DNA from 3 places in the Enterobacter sp. AC1 genome. Region 1 is predicted to be linked to each of the others. Evidence: predicted binding sites of a transcription regulator. Region 1 holds the regulator's gene; each other region holds the start of a gene.
The links. Region 1 encodes LexA, which represses DNA repair genes until DNA is damaged. Its sites were predicted from a motif close to TNCTGTATGTACATACAGNA; they were not measured.
Positions count from the first base shown of each region.

Region 2: a site for LexA is predicted at 5,474-5,493, ahead of dinB (DNA polymerase IV). Genes of this name have one in related genera too.
Region 3: a site for LexA is predicted at 2,548-2,567, ahead of umuD (translesion error-prone DNA polymerase V autoproteolytic subunit). Genes of this name have one in related genera too.

Region 1 covers NZ_JBNDIZ010000010.1:62,847-73,186, reverse strand. The annotation lists gene plsB (glycerol-3-phosphate 1-O-acyltransferase PlsB) at 1-2,010, opposite strand, end outside; gene M2433_RS21405 (diacylglycerol kinase) at 2,165-2,533, shown strand; gene lexA (transcriptional repressor LexA) at 2,642-3,250, shown strand; gene dinF (MATE family efflux transporter DinF) at 3,314-4,651, shown strand; gene M2433_RS21390 (CsbD family protein) at 4,772-4,981, shown strand; gene zur (zinc uptake transcriptional repressor Zur) at 5,029-5,541, opposite strand; gene M2433_RS21380 (cupin domain-containing protein) at 5,657-6,145, shown strand; gene traF (conjugal transfer protein TraF) at 6,318-7,628, shown strand; gene dusA (tRNA dihydrouridine(20/20a) synthase DusA) at 7,711-8,706, shown strand; gene pspG (envelope stress response protein PspG) at 8,843-9,085, shown strand; gene M2433_RS21360 (quinone oxidoreductase) at 9,270-10,253, opposite strand; gene dnaB (replicative DNA helicase) at 10,321-10,340, shown strand, end outside.
Region 2 covers NZ_JBNDIZ010000002.1:6,791-17,130, forward strand. The annotation lists gene M2433_RS04905 (Na(+)-translocating NADH-quinone reductase subunit A) at 1-706, shown strand, start outside; gene M2433_RS04910 (NADH:ubiquinone reductase (Na(+)-transporting) subunit B) at 710-1,945, shown strand; gene M2433_RS04915 (Na(+)-translocating NADH-quinone reductase subunit C) at 1,938-2,732, shown strand; gene M2433_RS04920 (NADH:ubiquinone reductase (Na(+)-transporting) subunit D) at 2,725-3,363, shown strand; gene nqrE (NADH:ubiquinone reductase (Na(+)-transporting) subunit E) at 3,370-3,966, shown strand; gene nqrF (NADH:ubiquinone reductase (Na(+)-transporting) subunit F) at 3,977-5,200, shown strand; gene nqrM ((Na+)-NQR maturation NqrM) at 5,200-5,403, shown strand; gene dinB (DNA polymerase IV) at 5,511-6,569, shown strand; gene pepD (cytosol nonspecific dipeptidase) at 6,631-8,088, opposite strand; gene gpt (xanthine phosphoribosyltransferase) at 8,349-8,807, shown strand; gene frsA (esterase FrsA) at 8,912-10,156, shown strand; gene crl (sigma factor-binding protein Crl) at 10,214-10,340, shown strand, end outside.
Region 3 covers NZ_JBNDIZ010000001.1:830,831-841,170, reverse strand. The annotation lists gene tcp (methyl-accepting chemotaxis citrate transducer) at 1-994, opposite strand, end outside; gene M2433_RS03965 (aldo/keto reductase family oxidoreductase) at 1,138-2,004, shown strand; gene M2433_RS03960 (hypothetical protein) at 2,041-2,241, opposite strand; gene umuD (translesion error-prone DNA polymerase V autoproteolytic subunit) at 2,586-3,020, shown strand; gene umuC (translesion error-prone DNA polymerase V subunit UmuC) at 3,004-4,266, shown strand; gene M2433_RS03945 (hypothetical protein) at 4,279-4,548, opposite strand; gene M2433_RS03940 (LysR family transcriptional regulator) at 4,632-5,519, opposite strand; gene M2433_RS03935 (SDR family oxidoreductase) at 5,617-6,672, shown strand; gene M2433_RS03930 (hypothetical protein) at 6,747-7,193, shown strand; gene M2433_RS03925 (NAD(P)H-dependent flavin oxidoreductase) at 7,260-8,240, opposite strand; gene M2433_RS03920 (LysR family transcriptional regulator) at 8,376-9,260, shown strand; partial or broken gene M2433_RS03915 (efflux RND transporter permease subunit) at 9,327-10,340, opposite strand, start outside.

The sequences.
Region 1 (10,340 bases):
CGTCAGTTTGTCCAGCTCGCCCGCCAGCTCATCTTTGCTCCAGCGCAGGAACAGCTCCGCTTTCAGCATCGGGTAGAGCGTATCAACGTGACGTAACAGCTCCTGACGCGAGATGCGGCGATGCTGGGTGATGATGGCCGCCATGAGCGACGGCAGCATCAGCATATGGGTGATGTTGTTGCGGTAGTACGTCATCAGCACTGCCTGCTCGCGCGGCAGAATGATGATGTCGCCGATCGTGTCTTTTTCGACTTCAAACTTGTTCATCTGCAGCGCGTGATCGATAAGCTCACTGGCGGTTGCAGAAGGCACGGTTGAATCAACCGAATACGGCACGTTGCGCATCATATCCAGATAGCAATCCAGCTGTTCCGTCAGCTGCTCACGGGTCAGCGAGCGCTGGCGCGAAGCCAGAAGCGCCGTACAGCACAGGTTCATGGCGTTAGCCGCCCCGGCGTTGTTAATGCGCACCATCAGCTCGGACGCAATGCCGTTAACCGTTGGCGTCAGCCAGGCCGGACGGATCGCTTCGATAGGATCGATGGACTCGCGCCACTCCGGAACGTGATGGTTCAGATACGTCATTAGCGGCATCGGCTCGCCAAAGTTCACGTAGCCCTGGCCCAGGTTGCGTAGCTTGCTCAGGCCGCGCAGCATCTGCGGCAGGCTCTCTTTCTCTTTGGTCGCGCCGCGCAGCTCTTTGGCGTAAGTGCCCACCTCCATCACGTGCTCATAACCAATGTAGATTGGCACCAGCGTGATGGGACGGGTTCCCCCGCGCAGCATGGCCTGAATGGTCATCGACAGCGTGCCGGTCTTAGGATCGAGCAGACGTCCGGTACGGGAACGACCGCCCTCCACGAAGTACTCCACGGAATAGCCGCGGCTGAACAGCTCGCCCAGATACTCGCGGAACACGGTGGAGTAGAGCTTGTTGCCCTTGAAGGTACGCCGGATAAAGAAGGCGCCCAGGCGGCGGAAAATCGGGCCTGCTGGCCAGAAATTCAGGTTGATGCCGGCAGCGATGTGCGGCGGTACCAGCCCCTGGTGATAGAGGACATAAGAAAGGAGCAGGTAGTCCATGTGGCTGCGGTGGCAGGGAACATAGACAATTTCATGGCCATCGTGCGCCAGCTGGCGTACGCGCTCGGCGTTATGAACGTTGATGCCCTGATAGAGGCGGTTCCAGGTAAAGCCGAGAATACGATCGGAAAGGCGGATCATCTCGTAAGAGAAGTTCGCTGCAATCTCTTCCATCAGCGCAATGGCGTTCTGCTGGGCTTTCTCATGCGAAATTTTTTTGCTGCGCGCTTCGTCTTCAACGGCGCGGGCAATCGCTTTAGAGGCCAGCAGCTTGTTGAACAAATCCTGACGCGCCGGGAGGCGTGGCCCTACGGCAGCCAGGCGCTGACGGGCGAAGTGCATACGCGCCACGCGCGCCAGTTTTTGCGCGATGATCTTGTCGGTGCCGTGCTCGTCCGCCATTCGGCGCAGCGAAACGGAAGGCGAGAAGCGCACAAAGCTGTCGCGTCCCAGCCAGGAGACCGCGAAGAACTTCTGGATGCCGTTAAGCATGCGCAGCGGTGGATTCTCTTCACCTTTTTCACGGCCCGGACGGCGACCAAACATCACCGACACCGGCACCATCTGCACATCCAGATCAGGATTGCTGCGGTGCAGGTCGAGATAGTCATGGAACAGCTTGATGGACTCTTCTTTTGGCGTGTAATAGGTAAACACGCGAGGTCCACCGTGAATGAACACGTAACGCGGCAGCAGGGTGCCGTCAACTTCCAGCGGTTCAAGCGGGTCAGGTAGGTCATGCGCCAGACACTGGGCGCGAAGCGTCAGTAAGTCTGCCTTCGAGTTATAAGGCAAAACGTACATAATAGGACGCGACGTATCGAGCCCCAATTCCAGCGCGGGTTCCGCTGGGATAGACTTGCTTTTTACCAGGATGCTTAATGGTAAATTAAGTAATTTGTAGTAAATTCGTGGCCAGCCGGACATAAACGATGTAAAGCCTCTGGTTAATAATGCAATTGCGGCGCAAGGATAACAGAAAGCGCGCAAAATTTCTGTTGTTACCCGTCATACTTCAAGCGGCAGCGAAACGCGCTACAGCTATAGTTACTGACGCTATTTCCAATAAAAGGTTCTTTTAATGGCCAATAATACCACTGGGTTAACTCGAATCATCAAAGCCGCCGGCTATTCCTGGAAAGGTTTCCGCGCCGCGTGGATCAATGAAGCCGCTTTTCGACAGGAGGGCGTCGCCGCTATCATCGCGGTGATTATCGCCTGTTTCCTTGATGTTGATGCAATAACACGCGTTCTTCTGATCGGCTCCGTGCTTCTGGTGATGATAGTGGAAATTCTTAATAGCGCTATTGAAGCTGTTGTTGACCGTATCGGATCTGATTTCCACGAACTCTCTGGCCGGGCAAAAGACATGGGCTCTGCTGCCGTGTTGCTGTCAATTATTACTGCCGTTATCACCTGGGTCACGCTGCTTTGGTCACATTTCCGATGAGCCTCGAGGAATAATTAAGTCCCTGGTTTTTTGTGCAGTTTTTGGTTCCAAAATCGCCTTTGACTGTATATACTCACAGCATAACTGTATATACACCCAGGGGGCGGAATGAAAGCGTTAACGACCAGGCAGCAAGAGGTGTTTGATCTCATCCGGGATCATATCGGCCAGACGGGTATGCCACCCACGCGTGCGGAAATCGCGCAGCGTCTGGGCTTCCGTTCGCCGAATGCTGCCGAAGAACACCTGAAAGCCCTGGCACGTAAGGGCGTGATTGAGATTGTTTCGGGCGCGTCACGTGGTATCCGCCTGCTGGTGGAAGAAGAGACGGGCATTCCGCTGGTGGGGCGCGTTGCTGCTGGTGAGCCTTTACTGGCACAGCAGCATATTGAAGGCCACTATCAGGTCGATCCAGCCATGTTCAAACCGAGCGCTGATTTCCTGCTGCGCGTAAGCGGTATGTCGATGAAAGACATCGGTATTCTTGACGGCGATCTGCTTGCGGTTCACAAAACGCAGGATGTGCGCAACGGCCAGGTCGTGGTCGCACGCATTGATGACGAAGTGACCGTTAAGCGCCTTAAAAAGCAGGGTAATACCGTCCAGCTTCTGCCTGAAAACAACGAGTTCTCCCCGATTGTGGTGGATCTCCGTGAACATAACTTCTCTATCGAAGGATTGGCGGTTGGGGTTATTCGCAACGGTGAATGGCTTTAATCTCCTCCTGGCAGGCTACGGCTCCGCTGTAGCCTGATTCATTTCCTGCTCCCGGTATTTTTCATGTCACTGCTGACGGCATCCGATAAGGCATTGTGGCGTCTTGCTCTGCCGATGATTTTCTCCAATATCACCGTGCCCTTGCTGGGTCTGGTCGATACTGCCGTTATTGGTCATCTTGATTCGCCTGTTTATCTTGGCGGCGTGGCGATTGGCGCGACGGCTACCAGCTTCCTGTTTATGCTGCTGCTCTTTTTGCGCATGAGTACCACCGGACTGACCGCACAGGCTTATGGCGCAAAAGATCCGCTGCGTCTGGCTCGCGCGCTGGTGCAGCCGCTGATACTTGCGCTTGGCGCAGGGGCGCTAATCGTTTTACTGCGCGCTCCCCTGATTGAGCTTGCGCTCAATATCGTTGGCGGCAGCGAAGCGGTACTGGAGCAGGCGCGACGTTTCCTTGAAATCCGCTGGCTCAGCGCGCCCGCCTCGCTGGCTAACCTGGTTCTGCTGGGGTGGCTCCTGGGCGTACAGTACGCCCGTGCACCGGTGATTTTGCTGGTGGTGGGTAACCTTCTCAACATTGTGCTGGACGTCTGGCTGGTGATGGGTCTGCATATGAACGTGCAGGGTGCGGCACTGGCAACCGCGATTGCAGAATACGGAACCTTTATTATTGGTTTGTGGATGGTCTGGCGCGTTCTGGCGATGCGCGGGATCTCCCTTACGCTGCTTAAAACTGCCTGGCGCGGGAATATCCGGAAGCTGCTGGCGCTCAACCGTGACATCATGCTCCGCTCGCTGCTTCTCCAGCTCTGTTTCGGCGCGCTGACGGTTTTCGGAGCCCGGCTGGGACCCGAAATCGTCGCCGTCAACGCGGTATTGATGACGCTTCTGACCTTTACCGCCTACGCGCTGGACGGTTTTGCCTATGCGGTTGAAGCGCATTCGGGGCAGGCGTACGGCGCGCGCGAAAGCGGACAGCTGCAGGATGTCTGGCGAGCAGCCTGCCGTCAGTCGGGACTGGTCGCGCTGGCGTTTGGTCTGGTTTACGCCTGTTTAGGCGAGCAGATCGTGTCGTTACTCACCTCTCTTTCTTCACTGCGCGAGCTGGCGAGCCATTACCTTATCTGGCAGGTGATTTTACCGGTGGTCGGCGTCTGGTGTTATCTCCTGGACGGCATGTTTATTGGTGCTACGCGCGGAGCCGAAATGCGTAACAGCATGGCTGTCGCGGCGGCAGGGTTTGGCGTGACGCTGCTGACGCTACCGTGGCTTGGTAACCACGGTTTATGGCTGGCCCTTGCCGTTTTCCTCTCGCTGCGGGGGCTATCGCTGGCTTTTATCTGGCGGCGCCACTGGCGGAACAATACCTGGTTTCCCTCGCGTCACGATATATCGTGACGGTTAAAGATTCCGAATATGAAAACAACAGCCGAATCCTTAACTACAATAATTATCACGTCCAGCAGAAAAGAACGTAACGGACGTTACGACCCGACGCTTAACTAAGAGGACACGATGATGAATAAAGACGAAATCGGCGGCAACTGGAAGCAGTTCAAAGGTAAAGCGAAAGAACAGTGGGGTAAGCTGACTGATGATGATATGACCGTCATTGAAGGTAAGCGCGATCAGCTTGTCGGTAAAATTCAGGAACGTTACGGCTACGCGAAAGATCAGGCGGAAAACGAAGTCAAAGACTGGGAAACCCGTAACGACTACCGCTGGTAACGCTGAAAAAACCACGAGGCGGCTCTAAGCCGCCTTTTCTTTTGTCGCTAACGCGGCTTTTTCTTCACGAGAATAGAGTGGTCGTGCTGGCACGCGTCCTGGTGACGACAGGCTTCCACCTCCACGCACGCTGAACACAGCCCGTGCGCTTCAATCACGTTATGACGCAGGGCAAAGCCCATTTTAGCGGCCAGCGAATGCATAATGTCTTCCACGCCTTCCGCGCCTTCTTCTTTCACCACCCCACAGCGGTCACAGATAAACATCGCCGATGTATGCGTTGGCTGATCGAACAGATGGCATAGCACATAGCTGTTTGTGGACTCCACCTTATGCACGAATCCTTGCTCCAGCAGGAAATCCAGCGCGCGGTAGACCGTCGGCGGTTTCGCCTGCGGCTCGCTTTCGCGGAGCAGGTCGAGCAGATCGTAGGCGCTGATGGCACCCTGCTGCAGGCTCATCAGACGTAATACTTCAAGGCGCTGCGGAGTCAGGCGCACATTGCGTTGCGCGCACAGCTTTTCGGCCTGCGCTAACAGCTCTTTTGTGGACTTATCCATGTAGCACCCCGGATGTTATAGGACGGAAAACCCTCACTTTATCATGTTCTGGTAAAAACACCGAGATCCGCCAGTCTGTGCTATACCTGACCCATCGCAAACCGGGAAATCAACAATGAAAAGACCTGACTGTATTCGGCACTGGCGCGACGTTGAAGGCGCGGATGATTCGACCTATCCAGACAGCGACGAGCTGTTTTCTATCGGCGCGCCGCTGGCCCGCAAGCTTGGCCTCGGACGCATTGGCATCCATCATGAGCGTTTGCCGCCGGGACGCAGAACATCCTATCCCCATGCGGAAAGCGACGAAGAAGAGTTCATTTACGTGCTCGAAGGCTATCCTGAAGCCTGGATTAATGGCTACTTATGGAAACTTGAACCGGGCGACAGCGTGGGGTTCCCCGCCGGAACCGGTATCTGCCATACCTTTATCAACAACACGGACGAAGAGGTTCGGCTATTGGTTGTAGGCGAGGCCAATAAGAAGCATAACCGCATCTACTACCCGCTCAACCCCGTGTATGCCGCCACGCGGGAAGATCGCTGGGTCGACCATCCTCCACAGTTTTTTGGACCGCACGATGGAAAACCTGGGAAAAAATAATTTCCTCTTCTATAAATATTGAGGGCCGTCACAAAATATAACAGGCCGTAAGGGAGTTTTACTTAGGGAAAGAAATAGCGGGTCTTTTACTCCTTATTCACAGCAATAGTTCGTTCCTGTTTGGGTGATAACAGACAGGGGTTATTTCATAACAGACTATAACGGGCATCCTGTGAAAAAAAATTTTAAATTTTCAGTGGTGAGTATCGCTGTCTCTTTGTTTATGGCAAATCAGGCGGGAGCAGCCAATACCTGGACAGAATCACGTAGCGACGCAATGGGTGGCACTGGCGTTGCCTCTGGCAGCTATGGCAGTGGGGCGTTAATCAACCCCGCGCTGCTGGCCAAGGCAAAACCGGACGATGATGTGACGGTTATCTTGCCTTCGGTCGGCGCGCAGATCACAGATAAAGACAATCTTCAGGATGAGATTGATAATATCAACGACAAAATTAACCACTATAAAGACGTGGTGGATAATCTTACGCCGATTGAAATTATCACCAATCCGCTGGGTTCTATTAACCAGTTCCAGGGCGCGGCAAAAGATCTTGCCGACGAGCTGGACTATCTCAAGGGCAAAACCGCACGCGCGACGGCAGGGGCTGGCATTGCCGTGAGTATCCCTAACGACGTGCTTTCCGTAGCCTTTATGGCGAAAGGCTACGCCCATGGTCGGGTGAGCTCGTCTATCGATCAACAAGACATTGATTATCTGCGCGGTATTCAAAAAAGCGATGCGGTAGCGGCCGGTGTCGCGCTGGATGCTGCCCTGAACGGCACGGATCAAATCACCAAAAACCTCAACTCAACGGCTTCTGGCCGGGCGGCAATTGTGTCCGACTACGGCGTTGCCGTTGCCCGTCAGTTCGATCTCGGCGGTGTCCCGGTTTCCGTGGGCGTAACGCCAAAACTGCAAAAAACCTGGGTCTATAACTACACCACCTCAATCTACGATTACGACAGTAATAAGTGGAACGACAGCCGCTACCGTACAGACGATACGGGCTTTAACGTTGATGCCGGTATTGCGGCTGATTTCGGCGAAAACTGGACGGTTGGCGTGAGCGGACAAAACCTGATGTCCCGTGATATCGACACCAAAGATATCCGTATCCGCAACGGGCGTACCGGGGAAGTGGTGAGCTATAAAGATACCTACCAGATCCGTCCGCTGGTGACCGCCGGGGCCGCATGGCACAACGATCTGGTCACGCTGACTGCCGATGGCGATCTGACGGAAACCAAAGGCTTCAAGAGCGAAGATAACTCACAGTACGTTGGCGTCGGTGCCGAGGTTACGCCGCTGAGCTGGCTGGCCGTGCGTGCGGGTTATCGTGCGGACGTGAAGGGTAACGACAGCAATGTCTTTACCGGCGGTGTCGGTTTCGCGCCGTTTAGCACCGTTCATGTTGACCTGATGGGTCTGTACGGTGAAGACGAAACCTGGGGCGCAGGGGCTCAGCTGAGCATGACGTTCTAAAGTCCACCGGAGGCGCTGCGCCTCCGGCTTTTCTTTGTGCTATAGTAGCGCCCCTTTTCCACCAGATGCTTAAAACTTCGCCATGTCGTCAGAATTACAGACTGCTTTTCCCGCACACCGTTTTTCCATTGCGCCGATGCTCGACTGGACGGACAGACACTGCCGCTACTTCCTGCGTCAGCTCTCCCGCCACACGCTGCTGTACACCGAAATGGTGACCACGGGCGCAATCATCCACGGGAAGGGAGACTACCTGGCCTATAGCGAAGAAGAGCATCCGGTTGCCCTGCAGCTGGGTGGCAGCGATCCGGCCGCGCTGGCGCAGTGTGCGAAGCTGGCAGAAGCGCGCGGCTACGACGAGATCAACCTTAACGTGGGCTGTCCGTCCGACCGCGTGCAAAACGGCATGTTTGGTGCCTGCCTGATGGGGAACGCGCAGCTGGTGGCGGACTGTATCAAGGCGATGCGCGATGTGGTCTCCATTCCGGTGACGGTCAAAACCCGCATCGGCATTGACGACCAGGACAGCTACGAATTCCTGTGCGATTTTATCAATACGGTTTCCGGCAAGGGTGAATGCGAGATGTTTATCATCCACGCGCGTAAAGCCTGGCTTTCTGGCCTGAGCCCGAAAGAGAACCGGGAAATTCCGCCGCTGGACTACCCTCGCGTGTACCAGCTTAAGCGTGATTTCCCGCATCTGACGATGTCGATTAACGGCGGCATCAAGTCGCTGGAAGAGGCCAATGCGCATCTGGCGCATATGGATGGCGTCATGGTCGGGCGCGAGGCGTACCAAAACCCGGGCATTCTGGCGACGGTCGATCGCGAAATCTTTGGTGTTGAAGGGGCAGACAGCGATCCGGTTACGGTGGTGAGAGCGATGTACCCGTACATCGAGCGCGAGTTAAGCAACGGTACGTATCTCGGCCATATCACACGCCATATGCTCGGCCTGTTCCAGGGGATCCCCGGGGCGCGCCAGTGGCGTCGCTATCTCAGCGAAAACGCACACAAGGCCGGGGCCGATATTGAGGTGCTGGAGCACGCGCTGCGTCTGGTCGCAGATAAACGATAAGTTACGCTAAAAAGTCGTCAAATTCACCACGCCCTGCGAATTCTTGCGGGGCGTTTTGCTTTAAGAACAACACGTTAGCTTTGGCATGAATCTTGTAATGCTTACTGCATTATTCGGGAACTCGTGGGAGAGCACCATGCTGGAACTACTTTTTGTGATTGGCTTTTTTGTCATGCTGCTAGCGACGGGCGTTTCGCTGCTCGGCATTCTGGCGGCTATCGTTGTGGCGACGGTGGTTATGTTTATTGGCGGATTGTTTGCCCTGACGATCAAGCTGCTGCCGTGGTTACTGCTGGCCATTGCGGTGGTGTGGGTGATTCGGGCGATAAAAGCGCCAAAAGTGTCCAGTTATCAGCGCAATAACCGCTTTCGTTACTAAGGTATTGAGGGGTTCGTCACATACTTGTAACTTTTCCGGCGGCAGGGCTTAGAACAGAATAGGATTTGCTTATCGAATCTGTCACTATGGCTGTCGTTAAAGAATTCATCGAGCTGTACCCTACATACAGCCGAACTAAAAAAAGAAAGGGCTTCCTCAGGGAAGCCCAATTTCTTTTTGGGGATCAGGGAATCAACAAGCTCGACCCCTGCGTTGCCCGGCTCTCCAGCACCTCATGCGCGCGCTGTGCATCGGTTAGCGCGTATTTCTGCGCGTCTGCCACATCCACTTTTATGACCCCGCTGGCGATCAGCGAGAACAGCTCGTTGCTGGCTTCCTCAAGTTCTTCCCGGCTGGTGATATAACCCTGCAGGGAAGGGCGCGTCACGTACAGCGAGCCTTTCTGATTCAGGATCCCGAGATTGACGCCGGTTACGGCGCCTGACGCATTCCCGAAGCTTACCATCAGCCCGCGACGCTGCAGACAGTCCAGCGACGCTTCCCAGGTGTCTTTCCCTACCGAGTCATACACGACGCGGACTTTTTTGCCGTTAGTGATCTCTTTCAGACGTTCGACAATGCTCTCTTCACGGTAGTTAATCACCTGCCAGGCGCCCGCCTGCAGCGCGCGCTGCGCTTTTTGCGCATTGCCCACGGTGCCGATCAGCTTCGCGCCCAGCGCTTTTGCCCACTGACAGGCGATAAGCCCGACGCCACCCGCCGCGGCGTGAAACAGGAACTGCTCGTCGGGTTTAATTTCATAGGTTTTGCGCAGCAGGTAGTAAACGGTCAAACCTTTCAGGAACGAGGCCGCCGCCTGCTCAAAGGAGATGGCGTTGGGCAGCAGGGCGGCCTTGTCCGCCGGGACGTTGTGGACGGAGCTGTAAGCGCCCAGCGCAGATTGCGCATACACCACGCGATCGCCTTCTTTAATATGCTTAACCGCGCTGCCCACTTTGATGACGATACCGGCCGCCTCGGTGCCCAGCCCGCTCGGCATTGACGGAGGCGGGTAGAGGCCGCCGCGAATATAGGTGTCGATGTAGTTAATGCCGATGGCTTTGTTTTCAACCTGCACTTCATTTTCGCCAGGCGCGGCAGGGGTGAACTCCACCGCTTTCAGTACGTCTGGCCCACCGTGTTTCTGGAATTCAATGCGCGTTGCCATGCTCCCTCCGTAAGAAAAATATGGTAATCTTTCGACCCACTTCTTTATCTCGGTAACTCCATTCACTATGGCAGGAAACAAACCCTT
Region 2 (10,340 bases), on a different contig from region 1:
GGGCCCGCATCCGGCGGGGCTGGTCGGGACGCACATCCACTTCCTTGAGCCGGTAAGCCTGACGAAACAGGTCTGGCACCTTAACTATCAGGACGTTATTGCCATCGGTAAGCTTTTCACCACCGGTGAGCTGTGCGCTGAGCGGACCATCGCCATCGCCGGGCCTCAGGCGAGCCGCCCGCGTCTGGTGAAGACGCTGCTGGGCGCGGACATCAATGAACTGCTGGTGGGTGAGGTAAAAGAGGGCGAAAACCGCCTCATCTCTGGTTCGGTGCTCAGCGGCCGCCATGCTGTTGATGCGCACGCCTATCTGGGACGTTTCCATTTGCAGGTCAGCATTGTGCAGGAAGGCCGCGAGAAAGAGCTGTTCGGCTGGGTGCTGCCCGGCGCGGAGAAATATTCCGTCACCCGGACCACGCTGGGTCACTTCCTGCGTAACCGGCTGTTTAACTTCTCGACCACTACGCACGGTGGAGAGCGCGCCATGGTTCCAATTGGCAACTACGAGCGCGTCATGCCGCTGGATATTCTGCCGACCATGCTGTTGCGCGATCTCCTCGCCGGCGATACCGACAGCGCGCAGGCGCTGGGCTGCCTGGAGCTGGATGAAGAAGACCTGGCGCTCTGTACCTATGTGTGTCCGGGTAAATACGAATACGGACCCGTATTGCGCGAGGTGTTAACCCGCATTGAGCAGGAAGGATAACCGATGGGCTTAAAACACCTCTTTGAAAAGATCGAGCCGCACTTTACCGAAGGGAAGCTCAAAAAGTACTACCCGCTGTATGAAGCCACGGCGACCATTTTCTACACGCCGGGGCTGGTGACGAAAGGAGCGGCGCACGTTCGTGACGCCATCGACCTCAAGCGGATGATGATCCTGGTGTGGTTTGCGGTCTTCCCGGCGATGTTCTGGGGGATGTACAACGTTGGCCTGCAGACCATTCCGGCGCTGCACCACATGTACGATGCACAGCAGCTGGCGCAGGTGCTTCAGTCTGACTGGCACTATCGTCTGGCCCAGTCGTTAGGGGTGAGCTTCTCGGCAGACGCGGGCTGGATGAGCATGATGACGCTGGGCGCGGTTTTCTTCCTGCCGATTTACATCACGGTCTTTATCGTGGGCGGCTTCTGGGAAGTGCTGTTTGCCATCATCCGTAAACATGAGATCAACGAAGGCTTCTTCGTGACCTCCATTCTCTTTGCCCTGATTGTTCCCCCAACGCTGCCGCTCTGGCAGGCAGCGCTGGGCATCAGTTTCGGCGTGGTGATTGCCAAAGAGATCTTCGGCGGAACCGGGCGGAACTTCCTTAACCCGGCGCTGGCGGGGCGTGCGTTTCTGTTCTTTGCCTATCCGGCACAAATCTCAGGCGACCTGGTGTGGACGGCGGCAGACGGTTTTTCCGGCGCCACGCCGCTTTCGCAGTGGGCAGCACGCGGCGGTGAAGCGCTGGTGAACAACGCGACAGGACAGCCTGTCACCTGGTTCGATGCCTTTATTGGCAACATTCCGGGCTCCATCGGGGAAGTCTCTACGCTGATGATTTTGCTGGGCGGCGCAATCATTCTTTTCGGTCGCGTGGCCTCCTGGCGGATTGTTGCAGGCGTGATGATCGGTATGGTGCTGACCGCCACCCTGTTCAACGTTATCGGTTCGACCACCAACCCGATGTTCTCCATGCCGTGGTACTGGCATCTGGTGCTGGGTGGCTTCGCGTTCGGCATGATGTTCATGGCGACCGACCCTGTCTCCGCCTCGTTTACGGATAAAGGTAAATGGAGCTATGGCGTGCTCATTGGCGCGATGTGCGTCATGATCCGCGTGGTCAACCCGGCCTATCCGGAGGGGATGATGCTGGCCATTCTGTTTGCCAATCTGTTTGCGCCACTCTTCGATTACCTGGTGGTGCGGGCCAACATTAAGCGGAGGAAGGCGCGTGGCTGAAGTTAAAAATAACGACAGCATCAGCAAAACGCTGCTGGTGGTGCTGGTGCTCTGTCTGGTCTGTTCGATTATCGTGGCCGGTTCTGCCGTGGGGTTAAAACCCCTGCAGCAGAAGCAACGCGCGCTGGATAAACAGCGCAACATTCTGGCCGTGGCCGGGCTGATGCAGGAAGGCATGAGCGCAGACGACGTTTCGGCCGTCTTTTCCGAACGTATTTCGGCGCGTCTGGTAGATTTAAAAACCGGCCAGCTGCTGGATAAAGACCCGGCAAAATTCAACCAGGCGCTGGCGCTGAAAGATCCGCAGATGAGTCTGACGCTGGAGGCATCGCAAGATCCCGCCGGGATTAAGCGCCGCAGCAATCTCGCCGAAATTTACCTGGTGCGCGACGAGCAAAAACGCGTTCAGGAAATGGTGCTGCCGATTTACGGCAACGGCCTGTGGTCGATGATGTACGCCTTTGTGGCCCTTGATACGGATGGTCGCACCGTAAAAGGTATTACGTATTACGATCAGGGCGAAACCCCGGGGCTGGGTGGCGAAGTTGAGAACCCTAACTGGCGGGCACAGTTTGTCGGCAAAAAAGTGCTCGACGATAGCGGCCTGCCCGCGCTGAAGGTGATGAAAGGGGCGGGACGTCCCGGAGACGACTACGCCGTCGACGGGCTTTCCGGCGCCACGCTCACATCAAAAGGCGTGCAGCACAGCTTTGATTTCTGGATGGGCGAGCTGGGCTTTGGTCCTTTCCTGAAAAACGTACGTGAAGGAGCGCTGAACAATGGCTGATACCGGTGAACTGAAAGAAGTCAAAAAGGTGCTCATTGGCCCACTGCTGGCCAATAACCCGATTACGCTGCAGGTGCTGGGCGTCTGTTCAGCCCTGGCGGTGACGACCAAGCTGGAAACGGCGGTCGTGATGACGCTGGCGGTAACGCTGGTAACCGCATTTTCCAGCATGTTTATCTCAATGATCCGCCACCACATTCCCAACAGCGTGAGGATCATCGTGCAGATGGCGATCATCGCCTCGCTGGTGATCGTGGTCGATCAGCTGCTGCGCGCCTTCGCCTATGAAACCTCGAAACAGCTTTCGGTATTTGTCGGGCTTATCATCACCAACTGTATCGTCATGGGGCGTGCGGAAGCCTACGCCATGAAAATGCCGCCGCTGGCGAGCTTTATGGACGGTATCGGCAACGGCCTCGGCTACGGCGTGATCCTGCTGACCGTTGGGTTCCTGCGAGAGCTCATTGGCAGCGGCAAGCTGTTTGGCATCACGGTGCTGGACACGGTGCAGAACGGCGGCTGGTATCTGCCAAACGGCCTGTTCCTGCTGGCCCCTAGCGCATTTTTCATTATCGGTTTGTTGATCTGGCTGATTCGTACGTTGAAACCAGAACAGCAGGAAAAGGAGTAACCGACGATGGCTCATTACCTGAGTTTGTTTGTGCGCGCGGTGTTTGTTGAAAACATGGCGCTCGCGTTTTTCCTGGGCATGTGTACGTTCCTTGCGGTTTCCAAAAAAGTGTCGACGGCCTTTGGACTGGGCGTGGCGGTGACGGTCGTGCTCGGGCTCTCCGTGCCCATTAACAATCTGGTGTACAACTTTGTGCTGCGGGACGGCGCGCTGGTGGAAGGCGTTGATCTCAGCTTCCTGAACTTCATCACCTTTATCGGGGTAATCGCGGCGCTGGTCCAAATCCTTGAGATGATCCTGGATCGGTATTTCCCGTCGCTTTACAACGCGCTGGGGATCTTCCTGCCGCTTATCGCGGTGAACTGCGCCATCTTCGGCGGCGTCTCGTTTATGGTTCAGCGTGATTACAACTTCAGTGAATCCGTCGTTTATGGCTTCGGTTCCGGTATTGGCTGGATGCTGGCGATTGTCACCATGGCGGGGATCCGCGAAAAAATGAAATATGCCAACGTGCCCGCGGGCCTGCGTGGCTTAGGGATCACCTTTATCACCACCGGGTTGATGGCGCTGGGCTTTATGTCCTTCTCCGGCGTGCAGCTATAAGGGCTTAAAGATGGAAATAATTCTTGGCGTGGTGATGTTCACGCTGATTGTTCTGGTGCTGTCAGGGCTCATTCTGGCGGCGCGCGCGAAGCTGGTAAATTCCGGCGACGTGGTGATTGATATTAACGACGAGCCGCAGCATCAGATCCGCACGCCGGCGGGGGATAAGCTGCTCAACACGCTCTCCGGTAACGGCATTTTTGTCTCCTCAGCCTGCGGCGGCGGCGGCTCCTGCGGGCAATGCCGCGTGAGGGTGAAAGAGGGCGGTGGCGATATTCTGCCAACCGAGCTGGCGCATATCACAAAACGTGAGGCAAAAGAGGGCTGCCGTCTCGCCTGCCAGGTCGCGGTGCGACAGAACATGAAGATTGAGCTGCCGGAAGAGATCTTCGGCGTCAAAAAATGGGAGTGCGAGGTTATCTCTAATGATAACAAAGCCACTTTTATTAAGGAGCTGAAGCTGCGGGTGCCGGAAGGGGAAGATGTCCCGTTCCGCGCCGGGGGATACATTCAGATTGAGTGCCCGGAGCATACCGTGGCGTATGCGGATTTTGACGTTCCGCAGGAGTACCGCGCCGACTGGGACAAATTCAATCTTTTCCGCTTTGTGTCGCAGGTGAAAGAGCCGACGCTGCGCGCCTACTCGATGGCCAACTATCCGGAAGAGAAGGGCATTATCATGCTCAACGTGCGTATCGCCACGCCGCCACCGAACGTGCCGGACGCGCCGCCGGGCGTGATGTCTTCGTACATCTGGTCCCTCAAGCCTGGTGACAAAGTGACGATCTCCGGTCCGTTCGGCGAGTTCTTTGCCAAAGATACCGAGGCTGAAATGGTGTTTATCGGCGGCGGTGCCGGTATGGCCCCGATGCGCTCGCACATCTTTGACCAGCTGAAGCGGCTCGGTAGCCAGCGTAAGATCAGCTTCTGGTACGGGGCGCGCTCGCTGCGCGAGATGTTCTATGATGATGAATTCGAACAGCTGGCGCGCGAAAACCCGAACTTTACCTTCCACGTGGCGCTCTCCGATCCGCAGCCGGAAGATAACTGGACGGGATACACGGGGTTCATTCACAACGTGCTGTATGAACACTACCTCAAACAGCACCCGGCACCCGAGGACTGCGAGTTCTATATGTGTGGGCCACCGATGATGAACGCCGCCGTGATTAAGATGCTGAAAGATCTTGGCGTGGAAGATGAGAACATCATGCTTGATGACTTTGGAGGCTGATGATGCTGACGTTTCTGGCAACCTTTGCGGTTTTTGTGCTTGTCATCTTCGGCATGTCGTTAGGCTGGATCGTTAAGCGGAAAAGCCTTCAGGGCAGCTGCGGCGGCATCTCTTCCATAGGGATGGAGAAGGTGTGCGACTGCCCGGAACCCTGCGATGCGCGGAAAAAACGGATGGCCCGCGAACAGCAGCGCATTATTTAAGTTTTGTAGGCCGGGTAAGGTAAAGCCGCCACCCGGCGTTCTTAGATCCGCTTCTCAATCCTCATTTATTTACTGTATACTTATCCAGTGATGAGTGAGGGCTTACTATGCGCAAAATTATCCATGTTGATATGGACTGCTTTTTTGCCGCAGTGGAGATGCGTGACAACCCGGCGCTGCGGGATATTCCCATCGCCATTGGCGGCAGCCGCGTGCAGCGGGGGGTCATCAGCACCGCAAATTACCCTGCGCGCAAATTTGGCGTGCGAAGCGCCATGCCGACGGCGATGGCCTTAAAGCTTTGCCCTCATCTCACGCTCCTGCCAGGCCGGTTTGACGCCTATAAGGAAGCCTCGGTTCATATTCGCGAAATCTTCTCCCGCTATACCTCTCTGATTGAGCCGCTGTCGCTTGACGAAGCCTATCTGGATGTCACCGACAGCGTGCATTGTCACGGCTCCGCCACGCTAATAGCTCAGGAGATCCGCCAGACGATTTTCAACGAGCTGAATCTAACCGCATCGGCGGGCGTGGCACCCGTTAAATTCCTCGCCAAAATTGCCTCCGATTTGAATAAGCCCAACGGCCAGTACGTCATCACGCCGGAAGAGGTACCTGCATTTTTAAAAACGCTGCCGCTCGGCAAAATCCCCGGCGTGGGGAAAGTCTCCGCCGCTAAGCTGGAAAGCATGGGATTACGCACCTGCGAAGATGTGCAGCGAAGCGATCTCGCCATGCTGCTCAAGCGCTTTGGGAAATTTGGTCGCGTGCTGTGGGAGCGCAGCCAGGGGATTGACGATCGCGATGTGAACAGCGAACGCTTACGGAAATCCGTTGGCGTTGAGCGCACCCTCATTGAAGATATTCATGACTGGTCGGAATGCGAAATCATCATCACGGAACAGCTTTATCCGGAGCTGGAGCGACGCTTAAGCAAGGTGAAGCCGGACCTGCTCATCGCCCGTCAGGGCATCAAGCTAAAATTTAACGACTTCCAGCAGACCACGCAGGAACACGTCTGGCCGCGTCTGAATAAAGACGATCTCATTGCGACGGCGAAAAAGGCATGGGAAGAGCGGCGGGCAGGGCGCGGCGTCAGGCTGGTGGGGTTGCACGTCACGCTGCTGGATCCGCAGCTGGAACGACAGCTGGTATTGGGATTGTAAAAAGACCGGTGGCACGATGTTGTACACCCTCTCCCTTTGGGAGAGGGCTGGGGTGAGGGTATTACTTAGCAGGAATCGCTTTCAGCAGTTCAGTCAGCAGGGTCCAGTAATGGCCCACGCTTTCGATATGAACCTGCTCATCCGGCGAGTGTGGTCCGGTAATGGTTGGCCCGATAGAAACCATGTCCATGTCCGGATACGGCTTCTTGAACAGGCCGCACTCCAGACCCGCGTGGATCACCTGGATGTTCGGGGTGCTGTTGAACAGACGCTGGTAAGTTTCACGCACCAGTGCCATCACCGGAGAGCTCGCATCCGGCTGCCAGCCCGGGTAGCTGCCTTTAGCTGAGGTTTTTGCACCCGCCAGCGTTCCCAGAGATTCCAGCATGCTCACCACATACTCTTTACCGCTGTCGATAAGCGAGCGGATCAGGCAGATGATTTCCGCGCTGTCGTCGCTCATGGTTACCACGCCAACGTTAAGTGAGGTTTCCACCACGCCTTTCGCCACGTCAGAGTTGCGGATCACGCCGTTTGGCGTCGCGTTCAGCAGCTGAACGAAGGTGTCACGAGACTTTGTGGTCAGCGCGGTTTTATCCGTAGAGACGGCTTCCAGCACCACGGTCAGGTTCTTCTCTTTTGATGACAGTTCGTTTTTCAGGATATCCAGGTAAACGCTGGAGAGCTTTTTCAGCTCGTCCGCTTTTGCCGCCGGAACGGCTACGGTGGCGAAGGCTTCACGTGGGATCGCGTTGCGCAGCGTACCGCCGTTGAAATCGACCAGACGCAGGTCCAGCTCAGCCGCGTGACCCGCCAGGAAGCGTGCCAGCAGCTTGTTGGCGTTACCCAGACCCAGGTGAATATCGCCGCCGGAGTGGCCGCCTTTCAGCCCTTTCAGCGTCAGCTTGAAGGTCTGGAAACCGGCAGGAATCGCTTCGCGCGACAGCGGCAGGGTAGAGATGAAATCAATCCCGCCCGCGCAGCCCATGTAGATCTCACCTTCTTCTTCGGAGTCGGTGTTGATCAGAATATCCGCCTGCAGCCAGTTCGCCTGCAGACCGAATGCGCCGTCCATACCCGCTTCTTCAGTCATGGTCAGCAGCACTTCCAGCGGACCGTGCTCAACGCTGTCGTCAGCCAGCACGGCCAGCGCAGAGGCCATGCCGATCCCGTTATCCGCGCCAAGCGTAGTGCCTCGTGCTTTCACCCAGTCGCCGTCGATGTACGGTTGAATCGGGTCTTTGGTGAAGTCGTGCACGGTATCGTTGTTCTTCTGTGGCACCATGTCCAGGTGCGCCTGCAGCACAACCGGTTTGCGGTTTTCCATGCCTGCGGTAGCGGGCTTGCGGATCAGAATGTTGCCAACCTGGTCACGTTCAGCATGCAGACCTTTTTCCTTCGCCCAACCCATAATATGTTCGGCAAGCTGTTCTTCATGGTAGGAAGGGTGTGGAATGGAGCAGATTTTGGCAAAAATATCCCACAGCGGCTGCGGAGATAATTGAGACAGTTCAGACACGATAAGTCTCCTTGTCGAGGCGCTGCAAACAGGGTTGCAGGTCACAGGGTTAGCAGGTTAATAGTTACCACAAGTCAGGCTTGCGAGATGAAACTGAGAATACCACTTTCTCTGCTGGCTGGTAGCATAAAGCATGTAAAAACTCAGGCAGAGGGCGCTAAACACTGGTTTTTAGTGCGTCAGGTCTCTATAATCTCGCGCAACCTATTTCCCCCTCGAACACTTTTTAAGCCGTATAAAAACAGGCTGGGACACTTCACATGAGCGAAAAATACGTCGTCACCTGGGACATGTTGCAGATTCACGCACGCAAACTGGCTGCGCGTCTGATGCCTTCCGAACAGTGGAAAGGCATTATTGCCGTCAGCCGTGGCGGTCTGGTACCGGGAGCGCTGCTGGCACGTGAGCTGGGCATTCGTCATGTCGATACCGTATGCATCTCCAGCTATGACCATGACAACCAGCGCGAGCTGACCGTACTGAAACGCGCGGAAGGCGACGGTGAAGGTTTCATCGTTATTGATGACCTGGTAGATACCGGCGGTACTGCGGTGGCTATCCGCGAAATGTATCCAAAAGCGCATTTCGTGACTATCTTCGCGAAACCAGCGGGTCGCCCACTGGTTGACGATTACGTGATTGATATCCCGCAGGATACCTGGATTGAACAGCCATGGGATATGGGCGTGGTCTTTGTGCCGCCTATTTCAGGCCGTTAATAGCAGTACGTAACTTTACACGCCCGGCTATGCCGGGCGTTGTTCTTTTTAGCCTGCACCGCGTTACAATAGTCTCTATACGACGTATCCATGGAGGCAACGCAATGACGCAGGCGAATCTCACCGAAACTCTCTTCAAACCCCGTTTCAAACACCCTGAAACGTCGACGCTGGTGCGTCGCTTTAATCCGGGTACCCAGCCTGCCGTCCAGTCTGCGTTAGACGGTAAAAACGTGCCTCACTGGTATCGCATGATTAACCGACTGATGTGGATCTGGCGCGGTATCGATCCGCGTGAAATCCTCGACGTGCAGGCGCGTATTGTAATGAGTGAAGCCGAACGTACCGACAGCGAACTCTACGATACGGTGGTGGGCTACCGCGGCGGTAACTGGATCTACGAGTGGTCTAAACAGGCGATGCTCTGGCAGCAAAAAGCCAGCCAGGAAGAGGATGCCACGCTCAGCGGCAAGCACTGGCTGCATGCGGCCAATCTCTATGCCATTGCCGCGTATCCACATCTGAAAGGTGATGAACTGGCGGAGCAGGCCCAGGCGCTGGCGAATCGCGCCTATGAAGAGGCGGCTCAACGCTTGCCGGGCCAGATGCGCGAACTTGAGTTTACCATTCCGGGTGGCGCGCCCGTTACCGGATTCCTGCATATGCCTGAAGGTGAAGGCCCGTTCCCGACCGTACTGATGTGCGGGGGGCTGGATTCGTTGCAGATCGACTACTACAGCCTGTATGAGCGCTACTTCGCACCAAAAGGGATCGCGATGCTGACGCTGGATATGCCTTCAATTGGTTTCTCATCCAAGTGGAAACTGACCCAGGATTCGAGCCTGCTGCACCAGCATGCGCTAAAAGCGCTGGAAAACATTCCGTGGGTTGACCACACCCGCGTGGCGGCATTTGGCTTCCGTTTTGGAGCGAACGTCGCGGTGCGTCTGGCCTACCTTGAAGCTACTCGTCTGAAAGCCGTCGCCTGTCTTGGGCCGGTGGTCCATGCCCTGCTCAGCGACCCTGCGCGTCAGGGTAGCGTACCTGAAATGTACCTTGACGTGCTGGCCAGCCGTCTTGGCATGCATGATGCATCAGACGAAGCGCTGCGCGTTGAGCTCAATCGCTACTCGTTAAAAACGCAGGGCTTGCTGGGACGTCGCTGCCCAACGCCGATGCTGTCGGGGTTCTGGAAAAACGATCCGTTCAGTCCGGAAGAAGAATCGCGCTTAATCACGTCGTCATCTGCGGATGGTAAATTGCTTGAGGTGCCTTTCAGCCCGGTCTATCAGAATTTTGACAAAGCTCTGAAAGAGATTACGCGCTGGATCGCTCAGAGATTGTGTTAATAGTTTGCTAAATTTTGCTGGTTTGGTAAAACAGTGGCTTCATAAAAGGAGATCGCAATGACGTTACCGAGTGGACACCCGAAAAGTAGACTGATTAAGAAGTTTATGGCTCTCGGCCCGTATATTCGAGAAGAGCAGTGTGAAGAGAATCGCTTTTTTTTCGACTGCCTGGCTGTATGCGTCA
Region 3 (10,340 bases), on a different contig from region 1:
TTTTCGCCAGCAGCGTAGCCTGACGGGCGTTATCGGAGTTCTGCTTAACCGTCGCCGTCAGCTCTTCCATACTCGCGGCGGTCTCTTCGAGCGAGGCCGCCTGCTGCTCGGTGCGGGCGGAAAGATCGTTGCTCCCTGCGGCAATTTCGCCTGCGCCGGTGTAGATGGAATCGGTGCTTCCGCGTACGGCGCTGACGGTGGTCACCAGCGACTGCTGCATCTCATGCAGGCCGGCGGCCAGCTGACCCATCTCATTACGGCCGGAAAGCGCGATATCCTGCGTCAGGTCTCCCCCTGCAATGGCGCGAATATGGTTCATAATGGTGTGGAGTGGTTTCAACAGCAGGTGTTGTAAACCCTGCCAGATGACCACCAGCACCGCGATAACGGCCAGCAGAATAGCCGCCAGGGTCCACTGCATCTGCGTGAAGCTGCTCTGGTTCTCTTCGGTTGCTGCCTTCAGCAGGGTGTTGTTTTCGGCGCGCCAGCGGTTATAGACCGCTTCCATGTCGTCCTGCGCCTGCTGCGCGTCCAGATCGCCATAGGCCTGATAGTTGTCGGCGCGCAGATACTCAATCGACAAACGCATCACTTCGTGCATCTGGTTCCAGGACTTCTGCATGTCGTTGGTCAAGGTCGCCTCCTGGCCCTTAACCTGCGGCAGCTTCTGCCACTCTTTGTTATAGGCTTCGGCTTTTGCCAGCGAGTCGGCTGCGGTGCCAAGCAATTTATTGATCGCCGCAAGGGAAGCCGGATCGCGCTGGTTTTTCAGGTAGCGGATCGCCACGCGGGTCACGGTGACGCGCGTTTTCACCAGCGTGTTCACGCTGTCGCTCAGGCTCTCCTGCTGGGCATTGAGTACGCCGGAGTTCTGGAAGTTGTGGCGATCGTTACTGACGGCAGAGTAGAACAACCCTCCCGTGACAACTTGCAACAGACAGAATATGGTGAAGGCAAAGATAATACCGGTAATCACGTGCAGATTTTTCAGCATAGCGGTCGTCCGTTAGGGAAAATGCAGGGGTACTTCATTACTATCGTCGTAGAGAATTTAAACTTTAATTAACTTGCGCTTAACTACGGGGTCCTTTAAGGAACCCGTTGTAAATCCGGATCATTTTTATGAGGAAGGTCAGCATGAGCAGCATTGATAAAAGCGGGACGTACGCGCTCGGAACGCGGACGGTTAAACGACTGGGCTATGGCGCGATGCAGCTGGCGGGGCCGGGCGTCTTCGGGCCTCCGAAGGATAAGCAGGCCGCGCTGGATGTGTTACGCGAAGCCGTGGCGGCGGGGGTGAACCACATCGATACCAGTGATTTTTATGGCCCTCACGTGACTAACCAATTGATCCGCGAGGCGCTTCATCCTTACCGGGACGATCTGACGCTCGTCACCAAAATCGGTGCCCGTCGCGATAACAAAGGCGCCTGGCTACCGGCATTCTCCGCGCAGGAACTGACGCAGGCGGTGCATGACAACCTGCGTAATCTGCAGCTTGACGCGCTGGACGTGGTGAATCTGCGGATCATGTTTAGCGCGCACGGGCCGGCGGAAGGGTCGATTGCTGAACCGCTTTCTGCCCTGGCAGAATTACAGCAGCAGGGGCTGGTGCGGCATATTGGCCTGAGCAACGTCACGGCTACCCAGGTTGCGGAAGCGCAAAAGATGGTGCCGGTGGTGTGCGTGCAGAACATGTACAACATCGTGAACCGGGGTGACGACGCGCTGGTGGATCTGCTGGCGCAGCAGGGGATTGCTTATGTGCCATTCTTCCCGCTGGGGGGCTTTACGCCGCTGCAGTCTTCCGGGTTGCAAGCTGTCGCCGACGCGCTGGGCGCAACGGCAATGCAGGTTGCGCTGGCATGGCTGCTGCAACGCTCCCCGAATATCCTGCTGATCCCGGGGACCTCTTCCGTGGCGCATCTGCGGCAAAACCTTGCGGCGGGCGAGCTGCGTTTACCGCCTGAAGCCCTGGAAACGCTGAATTCGCTGAAGGACTGATCGTGACATACGCAAGGCCCGAAGGGCTTTGCGTGCTTATGATCCTGTCTGACTTTTGTGTCTGTGAAGCGCTAACGCTTCCGCCACGATCTCCTGCTTGCTCTTGCGCGTCTCAAAGGCGGTGATTCTGATGTACTCCATCAGGTCGGGATCGATGCGGGCGCTCAACATCCTGAGATCGGCCTCCTTCGCCATACCGCGTGCAACGCGCTTGTCTGGATAATCACGGGCTGGCATAGGAAACGGTCTCCAATAAGTCTTGTTAATTCGTGTTCTAAAATATGCTTCTATCTGACTTTAAAGTCAACCATCAGTGATTCAATAGTGATTTTGTTTTGCTATTTTCTTATTTTAAAAAGTAATAAATAAGTCATTAATTTAAGACTTATGCATTACTTGTTTGACAGGTCCTGTTAACGCTAACCGGGAAGAACCATGAGACGCGTTCCGGGCAGAGGACGCTGCTAAATTAAAACCGCTCAAACTTCAACGCGTTTGGGTTCGCCTCCGGAAATGACCTTGATCCCTGGCCATAATCCGTAATACTGTATCTATATACAGTATCTGGCGAGAAAGACATTATGGACACTCTCTTTTCTTATCATCCAAACCAATATATTGAATTACCTTTATTTTTAGAGCGAGTTGCCTGTGGTTTCCCCAGCCCGGCGCAGGATTATGTGGAAGATCGTCTCGATCTTAACCGGCTGGCAGTGAGGCACCCCAGTGCGACCTATTTTATCAAGGTGAGCGGAGATTCAATGGTTGGGGCGGGGATCGGCGACGGCGATCTGCTGGTGGTTGACCGTTCGTTAAATGCCGAACATGGGGATATCGTCGTCGCGTCGGTCGCCGGTGAGTTTACGGTGAAAGAGCTGCAGACCCGTCCGGTGCTGAGACTTCTGCCACATAATGTCCGCTATCAGCCGATTACCTTTCAGTCCGAAGAGGAGCTGCAAATCTTCGGTGTCGTCACCCACACCCTCAAAACGCATAAACATGTTCGCGCTGGTTGATGTAAACAGCTTCTATGCCTCCTGCGAGAAGGTGTTCCGCCCCGATCTGGAGGGGAAGCCCATCGTGGTGGTTTCCAATAACGACGGGTGCATTATTTCCCTGTCGCGGGAGGCAAGGCAGTTCGGCATAAAAATGGGTGAGCCGTATTTTAAGTTCAAAGAGAAAGGCTATCCGTCGCGGGTTTACGTCTTTAGCTCGAACTATGCGCTGTATGCCGATCTCAGCAGTCGGGTGATGCAGACGCTGACCGATCTCGCCCCGGCAATAGAGATTTACTCGATTGACGAGGCGTTCGTGAACGTGTCAGGGGTCAGTCACTGCATGTCGCTGGAAGCGTTTGGTCACCAGATGCGCACGCAGGTCTTTAAAAATACGGGCTTAACCGTTGGCGTCGGTATTGCTCCGACAAAAACGCTGGCGAAGCTGGCCAACTATGCGGCAAAAAAGTGGGCCAGCACCGGCGGCGTGGTCGATCTGTCGGGTCGCGAGCGGCAGCGTAAGCTGCTGGCAAAGGTTCCGGTAGAGGAGGTGTGGGGCGTAGGGCGGCGCATCACGAAAAAGCTTAATGCGATGGGGATTACCACGGCGCTGGATCTGGCGGAAGCGTCCTCCTGGGTCATTCGCAAACATTTTAACGTGGTGCTGGAACGCACGGCGCGCGAGCTTCGCGGCGAGCCCTGTCTTGACCTGGAAGAGTTCACCCCCACGAAGCAGCAAATTATCTGTAGCCGTTCGTTTGGACACCGCATTACCCAATATGAAGAGATGCATCAGGCGATTTGCGCCTACGCGGAGCGGGCAGCAGAAAAACTGCGCGGCGAGCATCAATATTGCCGTTTTATCAGCGTGTTTGTGCGTACCAGCCCGCATGCGGACAACGAAATTTATTACGGCAATCAGGCCTCCGTCACCCTGATGACGCCCACCAATGACTCGCGGGATATCATCCGTGCCGCTACGGAGGCGCTGGGGCGGATATGGCTCGACGGGTATCGCTATATGAAGGCCGGGGTAATGCTGGCAGACTTTTTCAGTAGCGGCGTCGCCCAGCTTAATTTGTTTGACGATAATCGACTGCGCGCCAACAGCGCGGCGCTGATGGAGATAATCGACAGCGTAAATCATTCCGGTAAAGGGAAGATATGGTTTGCCGGGCAGGGTATTGAGAAGTCCTGGGCGATGAAGCGTGAGATGCTGTCACCGGCCTATACGACGCGATACGCCGATTTGCCGGTGGCGAGGTAGATAATCGTAGCGCTATTTCTTTTGCGTCAGCCAGGTTGCCGCAGCCGTCAGCACGCCGATCCACGGCATTTGGCCTGCACCGGCCAGGAAGTTATGGCGATCGATTTCATTATTTTTACGGATATCCGCAAGGCGGGTAAGCGCCTCTTTTTCATCCGCGGCGCCGATCTCCTCAAATTGTTTTTCAAACCCCTGAGCGATGAGCTGAGCGGCCGCGTCGAGGTTTGCGCTCTCGATCGCAACAAGGTTTGGGCCTTTTTGGAAAAAACGGTAATCCGGCATACGTGCTCCAGACAGAGAAGAAGTCGGTGAAAACACTCTATTCCTTGCGGTTAAAAAATGCACGTAATTTGCGGCGGCAGCGTTCAGCTTTTCTTTATGATTTCAGGCAGTAATTGCTCAATCACGCCCACGACGCTTCGGACGCGGTGCGGAATAAAGCGGGCGTCAGGGTAGACGGCATAAAGAACGCGATCGGGTAACCGCCAGCCGGGCAAAACCGGCACCAGCGTGCCGGCCTGCAGCGCGCGGGCCGCAAGAGGTCGCTGCATGCCGCCGATCCCAATGCCTGCCTCCAGCGCCTGCAGCAGCGCGTCGCTGGTATTGGCCCGGAAAACGGTATTCACCTTCACCTCAAGCGTTTCCTCAGCAGCAATCAGCCTCAGCGGAGCATCCGGCGGGATGCCGCTAAATCGCACGTGCGGCAGCGTAGCGAGCTCGCTGACGTCGTGCACCGCCGGAAAGCCGGGGGCGGCAAACAGCGCGGTTTCAATACGCGCCAGCACGCGAGCCGCATGCGCCTGCGGGGGCTCGCTGCTCAGCCGTATTGCGACATCCACGCCCTCCGTCACCAGATCGGCAATGCGGTCATCAAGGGAAATCATCAGATGCAGTTCTGGATGCAGGCGTTGCAGCGCCAGTAGATGGGGCAAAACGATCTGGCCCAGCCCGCTTGGCAGCTGGATATGCACGCTTCCCTGAAATTTGTGGTCAACGGGATTCAGCCGCCTTTCCGCTTCCCGCATGGCGTCCAGCAGCAGCTGCATGTCGCGGCGGTAACGTTCTCCCTGCTCGGTCAGCTTCATTGTGCGCGTTGTACGATGCAGCAACACCACGCCGAGCTCCTGCTCAAGGGCGGCGATCTGCTGGCTAACGGCGGACTGCTTCATCCCGCTCTGGCGGGCGGCTGCCGAAAAGGAACCCGCTTCGGCAACGCAGAGAAACGTGGAAATGGCGTTGAGCTTATTATTCATTTAATGATTTTTCTGATAAGTGCCATCGGATGAAAGGGATATCCGCTAAAAAAATAATATATGACACTGCGTCTGTCACCCATTCAGGAGAAATACCATGGATAAAAGGCAGCAACACAACGTCGCTCTGGTCGCGGGGGCCAGCGGCATTGTCGGCAGACAGCTTGTCAACGCGCTCCTCCATCATCAGTGGGAGGTCATCGGCCTCAGCCGCCGCGCGGTAACCCATCCGGACGGCATTGCGATGGTGAACGTCGATTTGCTGGACGCGCAGGACAGCGCCCGGGCGCTGCGCTCCCTGAACGGCATCACCCATCTCTTTTACAGCGCCTGGGCGAACGCGGCGAACTGGACGGATATGGTTGAGCCAAACGTCACCATGCTGCGTAATCTGGTCAGCACGCTTGAAACAACGGCACCGTTGCAGACGGTAAGCCTGATGCAGGGGTACAAAGTCTATGGCGCGCATCTGGGGCCGTTTAAAACTCCGGCGCGGGAGAGCGATCCCGGCGTACCGGGGGCCGAATTTAACGCCGCGCAGCTCACGTGGCTCAGCCAGTTTCAGCGGGGGAAACGCTGGCACTGGAACGCCATCAGGCCGGGCGTGGTGGGAAGCCCGGTGCCGGGCAATACCATGAACCTTGCTCTGAGCATCGCCCTGTACGCCTCACTGTGTAAGGCTCAGGGATTACCGCTGCGTTTTCCCGGTTCGGAACAGGCCTGGCACAGCATCGTCGATCATACTGACGCCGGGCTGCTGGCCGAAGCAACGCTGTGGGCCGCCGCGTCACCCGCGGCACAGAATCAGGCGTTCAACGTGAACAATGGCGATATCTGGCGCTGGAGCGAGCTGTGGCCACGCATCGCACGCTGGTTTGAGCTGGACACTGCGCCGCCGGTGAGGCTGTCATTTCATCATCTGTTTACGGACTATCGCGGCGTATGGCGCGAGCTTGCCGGGGAGCGGCTGGTGGAAGCGGATATTCTGCAGCTGAGCGACGGGCATTTTGCCGATTTCGTCTTTAGCTGGGATTACGACATGTTCGGTGACGGGAGCAAGCTCCGGCGGTCGGGCTTCGCGCGAATGCAGGCGACCGATGAGATGTTCTTCAGCCTGTTCGCGCAGCTGAGAGCTGCGCGGATTATTCCCTGACCGTGAGGGTTGTTGTCATCAACGAGCGGCGCGTTATACTCACGCGTTGAGAATAATCGATGGGGGGCAGGGATATGCACGAGAGTCTAAAAATAATATCAGTCGCGCTGCCCCTGATTGCGCTTTTCATCCTGTCAGGATTTTTTGTCAGGCGCATTCGCCAGGCAAAACGCATCATTACCGACCGCAACGGGATGAAAAAGATATCTGCCAACCCCTCGATATTTGGCGGGAATGCAGGTAAAACCTGGTTTTATGATGACCAGGTTTTATATGAAGTTAAAAACAACGCCACCCGTAAAATTGCGCTGGCTAATATCATTAAGGTCGGGCCGGGGAATACCGAGATAAATAGCAGACGGGTCTGGATTGTTATTTACCGTGACGGTGCTAATGAAAAGCAGGTGCAGTTTTATAACAATCTTACCCTCTGGAATCATAACTTCACGGCTTTTCTGGCAGCGGTAAAAAGAGCCAATCCTGACGCTGTCGTTAAAGAACGTTTAATCCTCAATGTGTGAAAAACAACCGCAGACGGTTTACGGACGCCGCCCGAGGGCAGCGTCCGGAGCATCAGGGTTAAGGGTTTACTCAACCGTTAACGCATTAACCACCTCAGCCACGCTTTTCACGCCGTGAATATTCCCAATTCCCGTGCCGAGCGCGATATAGCCCTCATCGGTGTTATCTTCCAGCATGCCCAGGCGCAGGCCCCGCAATCCTCCCATCGCCTTGCCCAGCGCGTCGTTGCTTGCGCCAGCTTTATCCATCGCCGCCAGTTTTTCCGCCAGCCTGCCGGGAAGAGCGCGGTAGTAATGGGGCACGGTGCGGAAAAGCAGCAAATCGAGACCGTTGGCGGCAACAATTTTCTCTTTGACGCTCTGCGGCACGCGGCTTTCTTCCGTACTGATAAAGACCGAACCGGCAAACACGCCTTCAGCGCCTAAGGCGTGCGCCGCTCTGGCGGTGCGATTATCGGTAATGCCGCCCGCCGCCATCACCGGAATGTGCTTCACGGCATCGGCAATCAGCGGCACGATGGAAAAGGTGCCAAGCGCCGTGGCGGGTAGCGTTCCGCCCTCGTCAAAACCGGTCGCAACGATAATGTCTGCGCCCAGTTCTTCCGCGAGGCGGGTGTTTTCCGGGGTGGGGTTGATGTCGCGGTAGATAATGGCGATGCCCGCCTCTTTTAGCTCGCTGAACAGCGCCGGAATAATGCTGCCTTCCCCATAGCCCGTATACACCACGGCCCTGACGCCTTCCTCTTTCACAACCTGAAGGATCGGCCCTGTCCAGACGTCATTAACGGCCGTGGGGATCAGATTCACGCCAAAGGGTTTCTCGGTCAGCAGCTTGGTTTTACGAATTTCTTCCCGCATTTTTTCGGCGGTCTCTTCCGGCGTGGAGACCGCGGTGGCGGCGGTTAAGCCCGCGTTGGGTCCCAGCACGCCAAGCCCGCCGGCATTGCTGACCGCGGCGACTAAACGGGCGTCTGTGAGCCAGGACAGCGGTCCCTGAATAACAGGCTTTTCGATACCCAGGATCTGACAGATACGGTTATTTTTCACAGCAGACTCTCCCTTACGTTTGAATGAAGGAGAGTGTAGGGCGCAAGATTGTTAGGAAAAATAGCCAAATATATTCATCACTGTTATAAAATTAATAACAATAATCTTATCCTGCTCGCGGTAAAAGCGTCCCTTATGCAAATAAACCTCTTTGAATCCATAAGAATTTTTATTGAGATTGTCGAATCCGGGAGCCTTACCCAGGCGGCGGAGAATCTGCAGGTCCATCGCCCGGCCGTCACCAAAGCGTTGCAGCTACTGGAGCAGCACAGCGGCACGCGGCTACTGCAACGCACCACGCGTCGGATTAGCCTGACCCCGGATGGGGAAGCGTTTTATCGCCGGAGCAAACCCCTGCTGGCACAGGCGGACGAATTGCTGGAGTCGTTTGGCGCTGACCGGGCAATACACGGGCAGCTGCGGGTGGATATGCCCATCTCTTTTGCGGCGCTGAGGGTGATACCCAACCTGCCTGATTTTTATCGGCAGCATCCTGAGATCGACATCATTCTGAGCAGCTCAGACCGCCGCCGGGATATGCTGCGGGACGGTCTGGACTGCGTGCTGCGGGTGGGTGAACTGGACGACGGCGACTATATCGCGCGTAGAATCGGGAACATTAAAATTACGACCTGCGCCAGCCCGGCCTGGCTGGCACAACACGGTACGCCAGAAACGCTGGATGATTTGCGAAAGCATCAGGCCATCAACTGGATTAACAACAGCAGCAGACAGATTCATCCGTGGACGTTTAGCACGCCAGAAGGCACGGCGGAGATTGCGCTACCCGGTAAGCTTGTCGTGGATAACTCCGAGGCCTACATCGCGGCAGGCCTGGCCGGGCTGGGGTTAATGCAGGGGATGAATCTCTTTCTCCAGCCTTACCTTGACCGCGGCCTTCTGGTTGAAGTCCTGCCGGACTATCGCTCTCCGGACCGCAGGCTGTCACTGCTCTACCCACACCGCCATCTCTCCCGCAAGGTGCGGGTCTTTACCGAGTGGCTGGAGAGTCTGGTGTGAAAGCAGCCAGCGCGTGGGTTCGTTTTGCGCTGACCACCGCGTAATCTGCCGGGAAGCGATGGGGACTCAGCCCGGCCCGTCGGCTGCGGCTTTGCGCTGAGTTCCCCACTGCAGCAGCAGGCTAAACGACGCGGGCAATACGGTCAGCGTCACCAGTGTCGCAGCCAGCAGTCCTCCAATAATGGCATAGGCCATTGGGCCCCAGAAAACCTGGTGAGAAATGGGGATCATCCCCAGAATGGCGGCGCAGGCGGTCAGACAGATGGGTCTGGCCCGGTGCTCTGCGGCCGCCATAATCGCGGCATCGTTGGCCATCCCCTGGTCAAGATTGCTGTCAACCTCGCTAATCAATATCACCGCGTTACGCACGATCATCCCCGCCAGGGCGATGACGCCCAGCAGCGCGACAAACCCCATTGGCGTTCCGCCAGGGAGCATAGCCAGCACGATCCCCGGTAAACCAAACGGGGCCATCAGGAGCGCCAGCAGCATACGGGAGTATCGCCGCAGCTGAAGCATCAGCAGCAACAGCATGATGACCAGCGTCACCGGAAGAACGCTAAAGACGGAGCTATTCCCCTTATCCGATTCGGCAACCGCGCCGCCTTCGTCGATGCTGTAACCGGCCGGCAGGCTCGCGCGCATTTTATCAACCGCCGGACGCAGCGCTGCGGATACCGCTTCAGCTCTCAGCCCCGGGGCGAGGTCGGTTTGCACCGTGATAAAGGGCACGCGCTGACGACGCCAGATGACCGGATCGTCCACGCCCCAGACCGGCGTCGCGACGGCGCTGAGCGGAATTTTTTTACCGTCACTGCTCTGAATCGTGAGCGAGGAGAGGGTGGCGGTGCTGCGGCGCGCGCTGTCCGCGGCCCGGAGCACCACGTCAACGAGGCGGTCGTTATCCCTGACCGAGGTGACAACGCTGCCGGACCAGACGGTATTCAGCGTGCGGGCCAGACTTTCTGATGAGATCCCCGCCGCCCTGGCCGCCGTCTGATTCACCTCAAGGGTAATGACCCTCTCCGGCTCTCCGGACGTCTGGTTAACGTCGCGGGAGAACGGCGAACGGCCAATCGC